One region of the Pradoshia sp. genome, then DNA from elsewhere that is predicted to be linked to it. Evidence: predicted binding sites of a transcription regulator. Region 1 holds the regulator's gene; the other holds the start of a gene.

Region 1 (3,550 bases):
ACCCATGTTTTCGAATGCATCTTCAAGCTCAATTTCTTTCGCGATTGTTACACCATCGTTTGTGATAAGCGGAGAACCGAATTTCTTCTCAAGTACAACATTGCGTCCTTTCGGTCCAAGTGTAACTTTTACTGTATCAGCTAATGCGTCAACCCCGCGAAGCATAGCGCGGCGTGCTTCTTCACTAAATTTAATGTCTTTAGCCATTCGTAAATTACCTCCTCAAAATTTTGTAGTATGATATTTTTTAACCGACATTAGCTTTGCTTATCCGATTACAGCTAAAATGTCGCTTTCACGTAAAATTAAGTATTCGTTGCCTTCGTATTTCACTTCAGTACCTGCGTATTTAGAGAAGATAATGTGGTCGCCTTCGGATACTTCCAATCCTACACGCTCCCCATTCTCAAGGACACGGCCTGTGCCTACCGCTACGATTTTGCCTTCAGATGGTTTTTCTTTGGCAGTGTCAGGTAACACGATGCCGCTTGCAGTTTTCTCCTCTTGTGCGACAAGTTCAATCACAACGCGATCTCCTAGTGGCTTTAACAAGTAAAACTACCTCCTTAAAGTTATCTCCATTTTTATTAGCACTCATTAGGTATGAGTGCTAACACAATTTATATATTAAATAAAGACTATCTGATTTGCAAGAGATATGAGCGAAAATTTTAGAAAATTTTATAAGGTCATTTTCTCCGCTTTCACTTGGGCTAGTATACCCCTTTGCAGGGCAGATTATGTTATATATAAAGGGAAAAGTTTTGCAATTGTACCTAAGGGGGAAAAACGGGTAGAATGATGGTGTAGCTTTTTCGTATTGGGCTGACATTAAGCCCGCTTGATTTGGATACTTGTCATTAAAGGAGTTTTGTCTTTGAAGAAAAATTATTGGCTGATTGTCCTTATATACGTTGCCATGCAGCTATCGAGCATTATCGGTCTACCTCTAATGGGATGGATTCTGCCGAACTTCGTGGCCGAGGATCAAGTAGCCATCTATTCAGTCGTCTATTGGATTATTATCAGCTTCTTCATTGCCCTCATCATTACGTTATTCTTCTTGAGGAATGAGCGTAATGAAATGGAACGGTGGGAGCGTATGCCGCTTGGCAGTTCTCTTGCATGGGCTGTCGGAGGAATCTTCCTTGCCTTGATTGCCCAGGCTGTTGCGGGTACGATTGAACAGCAGATTTTCAACATTAAGGGAGAATCTGAGAACACAAAGAATATCCTCGCCTTAATCGAGATGTTTCCAGTTGTAATTCTAATTACTTCTGTCATTGGACCCATTTTGGAGGAAATCGTGTTCCGGAAGATTCTATTCGGGGCACTATTATATAAGCGGTTTGGGTTCTTCCTTAGCGCTTTAATCAGCTCAGTTATCTTTTCACTTGCACACGGCGAGCCTGAGCATACCTTGCTTTATTCAGCGATGGGCTTCACATTCGCCTATCTCTATGTCAAAACAGGCAGAATTATTGTGCCAATCATTGCGCACGTTAGCATGAATACACTTGTTGTCCTCCTTTCCACCTATTCAGGTGATTTAATCAAAGAGATGGAGAAGGCACAAAGTTTTATCGGAGGTTTATTATGAGACGATCACCGTTGTATATGGCAACGATTTATTTCATCCTGGGGGCTGTGTTTATCTTTTTCGCAGTCCAAAATGTAACAAGGAGCGGCTGGGATTTCTTTACTTACTTCCTGGTCATCCTGGCAACGCTTGATATTGGATCCGGTATTCGCTTTATCGGTATCCACCGCAAGATCAAGCAAATGAAAAACGAACAGCAGCCAAAGAGCAAATAAAGCAGAAAATCTCGAAGTTTATTCTTCGAGATTTTCTGCTTTTTCGTCTTCTTTTATTTCTTCGTTTCCACCAGAAGGATAATGCTTTAAGAAATAAACAAGCGATTGAAGCTCTACAGCCAGGTCAATATGATGTACCCGAATGGAATCTGGTACACTTAAACGTGCTGGCGTAAAGTTCAGTATGGCTTTCACATTTGCTGCCACAAGCCTGTCCGTAATAGGTTGAGCCGCTTGGGCTGGTACCGTTAAAATAGCCACCTTGATATTTGAGTTTGCGAGCTTGCTCTCAAGTGCATCCATATCAAAGATTGGCACGTCCCCGATGAAGGTTCCCACCTTCTCAGGCGATACATCAAAGGCAATTTCAATCTTCGTATTATTATTCTTCATGAAATTATAGTTCAAGAAAGCAGTCCCCAGGTTCCCGACACCAATCAGGGCCACTTGAGTGAGCTCATCCTGGTCTAGTGTTTTACGGAAGAAGGACAGCAAGTAATTGACATTATAGCCGTAGCCTTTCTTTCCTAGCGCTCCGAAATAGGAGAAATCTCTCCTGATTGTCGCGGAATCGACTTTGACGGCCTCACTCAGCTCTGCTGAGGACACCCTCAGCTTCCCGGAGGCATGTAAGTTCTGTATAAATCGGTAGTACAGCGGCAGCCGCTTCGCTGTCGCTTGTGGTATTTTTGTATTCTCCTGCAACATTTCTTTCCCTTCTCCCTTACTATTAGAGTCCCCTATGCTTATTCTCGTCCAATTGTTTTTGGAAATCCGGACTGGATACTCCGCCTGTCTTCTTAACTAGATATGTTTCTCCGATAACCATGCCCTTATCAATGGCCTTGCACATGTCATAAACGGTCAGCGCAGTAACCGAGGCCGCTGTTAGGGCTTCCATTTCTACACCTGTGCTTCCCTTCGTCTTCACAGACACCTGGATGCGCAGACGCCTCTGTTCTTGTTCAGCTTCCCAAAAGAAACGGATGTCTATTCCTTTGAGGGAAATCGGATGGCACATAGGAATTATATCAGATGTTTTCTTCGCTGCCATAATGCCAGCCACTTGAGCCACAGCTAAGACGTCACCCTTTTCCATTTCACCGGAACTGATTTTCTCATAAATCTCTTCCTTAACTAAAATGCTTGATTCCGCTATCGCGATGCGGGTTGTCTCAGGCTTATGCGCAATATCAACCATCTTCGCTCTTCCCTGCTCATTGAAATGAGTGAATTCACTCATCGCCATTCCCCCTCTACCTTTATCTTATAATATATTTCAATTTCGTGGTAACGTTTGTGTAAATATTCACATATGTCCTATTCAGTTGCGGTTCCCAGACTCCGTAAGATACACTAAGGCTAGTACTTCTTGAGGTGAGAATCATGATAATTTTACAAGTTAACAATGTATCCAAATATTATGGTGCAGAAGCAATTTTGTCCAGTATAAAGCTTGAAGTGCAATCGAAAGACCGAATTGCTCTCGTTGGCCGCAATGGCGCTGGGAAATCCACCCTCCTGAAGATTATCGCTGGTCAGCTTTCGCATGATGGCGGCAATATCTTCATGCCAAAGGGAACTACAATCGGCTATCTTGCCCAGCATACAGGCTTGAATTCTGACCTATCCATCTGGGATGAGATGCTGACGGTGTTCGCCAATCTGCAAAAGCAGGAGGAAGACTTGCGCGCCTTGGAGAAATCCATGTCTGACCCTGAAATCTATCATGACA
Region 2 (3,550 bases), on a different contig from region 1:
GGTCTTAAGATACATATTATTTGAAAACACACATATATAACCAGTATTATAGGACTAATAACATTGGCTAGAATGGAAGTGCTACAATGATTAAAGTGTCCTATAATGTATTGGGAGCCGTTGTCTATGTGACTGGTCTGGCTCTTGTACTACAGTTTCCAGGTCAGAAGTCAATGGTCGGAAGCCAGTTGTTTGAAGAGTTCTCATTGCCAACGGAGGGATTTCTGGGTCTCTCTAATATATGGCTGCTGGCTGCCTTTATCCAATTTATTGGCGTATTGCTGCTCGTGAAATGGTTTGCCGAGGAATATCCTGCCCATCGAAGGAAATATCGTTTTATGGAGCCGGCTGTCTTGATATTGGCTGTCATCGTACCGTCTATTGCCTTTAACAACCTTTTCGAAATGGGGGAAGAGGTATATGCGCATTCCGGCCAATCAGGTGCGGAGGCCGTCGTCTATATTCAGGATGAAAGCTCATGCACAGAATTGACGGATAACGGAATGGTGGAATGCTCGATTGTCCTTCGGAATTTCCAGCATCATTCCCAGCATATCAGTCTCGTATTTCCAAAGGAAGCAGGCTTGAAGGCAAAAAAGGTTGAGACGGCTTATTTGCAGCAGCGTGAGAAGAAAGCTGTAAAGGTAACCTTCTCTCCTGAAGATATGGCGGATAAGGGTGAGATACCGACATTTTATATAGAAGGCTAAAGGGGGAGGTCTATGTCCAGTCAAATGGGGATAGGCCTCTTATGCAGTTCAACATGAGAAAGGATGACGATGATGAACAAGAAAGAAAGACATGCCTTAATAAAGAAAGTGATTACTCAAAATGAAATTAAGACACAGGAACAGCTTGTGGAGGAATTGGCGAAGAATGGGCTTGAGGTAACACAGGCAACGATCTCAAGGGATATTCGCGAACTGAACCTAGCAAAATATCCTGCGAAATCGGGCGGTACCCGATATGGTTTCATAGCTGAGTATAAATATTTAGATACGATGAAATTACGTAAAAAGCTAGAAGATGCGCTAATTGGAATGGAGCGAATTGAGTATTTTATCATTTTAAAGACGCTGCCTGGCCATGCTCAAACAATTGGAGCAGTATTGGATGAGCTGGATTGGACAGAAAAAGCTGGCACAATCTGCGGGAATGATACATGCCTCATTATTTGCAAAACGAAGGAACAGGCAAAAGTAGTAGAAAATCGGATGGTTACGCTAAGTCATTAAAAAAATTTTTTTGAATAGAAGATGTGTATTATACAGCTTTTTATTCAATTTTTCGTTTTAGGTAAGCGCTTTCTTAGATGGTGTTTAAATAATCATACGGTTATTTCGCTAATTATAAAGAATTTTGTGAGATTTTACACACTTTTTATGTGAAAATTATCACAATTTTAAAATGGAGTGTTTCTTATAATTAACTTGTAAGTTAAATCAAACGCGGGAGGTAAGGAGATTGAGCACCCCTATTCATGTAACTTCAGAAATTGGGAAATTAAAAACTGTGATGTTAAAACGTCCAGGTCAAGAAGTAGAAAACTTAACCCCGGAATATCTAGAGAGATTGCTTTTCGATGATATCCCTTATTTACCTAAAATCCAAGAAGAACATGATTATTTTGCTAAGACCTTGCAAGACCAGGGCATTGAAGTTTTGTACCTTGAAAACTTGGTGGCCGAATCATTAACCAACCCGGAAATTAAAAAGGAATTTGTCGGCCGTATGCTAAAAGAAAGCAATGCGACAAGTCCTCAAACTTTTGAGAATCTTCAAGAGTATTTATTATCATTCTCTAATCTCGATATGGTCAATAAAATTATGGCCGGTATTCGCAAGAATGAGCTTGAGATTGAGAAGAGAAAACATTTGTATGAAATGATGGAGGATCATTATCCATTCTACACCGATCCAATGCCAAACCTTTATTTCACACGCGACCCTGCTGCTTCAATCGGCAATGGCTTAACTATTAATAATATGAGAGAGCCTGCTCGTCGCCGTGAATCTATGTTCATGGAATATATCATTAAGCATCACCCAAGATTTGCGGGTCATGATATTCCAGTTTGGCTTGATCGCAATTATCATAATCCAATTGAGGGCGGCGATGAGCTTGTCTTGAGTGAAGAAGTCATTGCGATTGGCGTATCAGCACGTACATCTGCTAAAGCCATTGAGCGCTTGGCTTTGAACCTATTCAAACATCCTAAACAAGACAAAGTTAAGAAAGTCGTAGCCATTGAAATTCCAAAAAGCCGTGCATTCATGCATTTGGACACTGTCTTCACGATGGTCGACCATAATAGCTTCACCATGCATCCAATGATTCAAGGCCCAGGCGGTAAAATGAATATCTATATCCTTGAAAAAGGTGAAGATGAAAACCATGTAAATGTCACTCACCGCACAAACCTTCAAGAGGCGTTGAAAGAAGTCTTGAATCTTTCTGAGCTTGACCTGATTCTTTGCGGTAACGGTGATGAAATCGCAGCTGCGCGTGAACAATGGAATGATGGATCCAACACGCTTGCGATTGCACCAGGTGTGGTTGTTACATATGATCGAAACTATATTTCTAACCAATGCTTACGTGAACACGGCATTAAGGTTATTGAAGTCAAAAGCTCGGAATTATCCCGCGGTCGTGGGGGCCCACGCTGCATGAGCATGCCGATTGTACGCGAGGATATTTAATTACGACTAAAAGATAAATCATTCACCATTTATGGAAGGGGAATCGTCTAAATGCTAGTAACAAAACCAGATTTCAAAGGAAGAAGTTTCTTATGTGAAAAGGATTTTTCTGAAGAAGAATTATTATACATGATTGATTTTGCGGCTAATTTGAAAGAAATGAAGAAACAAGGCATTCCGCATCATTATATGGCTGGCAAGAACATTGCCCTTCTTTTTGAAAAACCATCAACAAGAACTCGCTGCTCTTTCACAGTTGCTTGTATCGATCTAGGAGCACACCCTGAATACTTGGGTAAAGATGATATTCAGCTTGGAAAGAAAGAATCTATTGAAGATACAGCAAAGGTTCTTGGCAGAATGTTTGACGGAATTGAGTTCCGCGGATTCGAGCATTCTAAAGTAGAGTTATTGGCTGAACACTCTGGTGTTCCAGTATGGAATGGCTTGACAGATATGTGGCATCCGACTCAAACATTAGCAGATTTCTTAACTGTTAAAGAAAATATCGGCCACTTAAAAGGTGCGAAATTTGTCTATGTCGGAGACGGCCGCAATAATGTTGCAAACAGCTTGCTGATTGGCGGAGCAATCGTCGGTATGGATGTGAGAATTTGCTCTCCTGAATCTTTATTCCCTGAAAGCTCTATCGTTGAGACAGCAAGAGAATTGGCAGAGAAATCTGGTGGACGTGTAACCATTACAGCAGATGTTGATGAAGCGGTAAATGGAGCAGATGTCATTTATACAGATGTTTGGGTATCCATGGGTGAAGAGGATAAATTCGCAGAACGCATCGCCTTGCTTTCTCCATATCAAGTGAACATGGAGATGATTAGAAAAACAG

The links. Region 1 encodes Rex, which represses fermentation and respiration genes when NADH is low (regulators of the CRP and FNR family bind a similar motif). Its sites were predicted from a motif close to TTGTGAAATATTTCACAA; they were not measured.
Region 2: the regulator Rex is predicted to act here: its motif matches at 1,383-1,400, upstream of arcA (arginine deiminase).

Annotation. Positions count from the first base shown of each region.
Region 1 is NZ_JBJEFJ010000127.1:912-4,461, forward strand. Features, by position in the region: partial or broken gene groL (chaperonin GroEL) at 1-207, opposite strand, end outside; gene groES (co-chaperone GroES) at 268-552, opposite strand; gene ACI35L_RS11430 (CPBP family intramembrane glutamic endopeptidase) at 878-1,600, shown strand; gene ACI35L_RS11435 (YdiK family protein) at 1,597-1,815, shown strand; gene ACI35L_RS11440 (redox-sensing transcriptional repressor Rex) at 1,834-2,523, opposite strand; gene moaC (cyclic pyranopterin monophosphate synthase MoaC) at 2,546-3,058, opposite strand; gene ACI35L_RS11450 (ABC-F family ATP-binding cassette domain-containing protein) at 3,202-3,550, shown strand, end outside.
Region 2 is NZ_JBJEFJ010000086.1:26,185-29,734, forward strand. Features, by position in the region: gene ACI35L_RS08040 (Crp/Fnr family transcriptional regulator) at 1-1, shown strand, start outside; gene ACI35L_RS08045 (hypothetical protein) at 87-710, shown strand; gene argR (arginine repressor) at 780-1,235, shown strand; gene arcA (arginine deiminase) at 1,465-2,703, shown strand; gene argF (ornithine carbamoyltransferase) at 2,755-3,550, shown strand, end outside.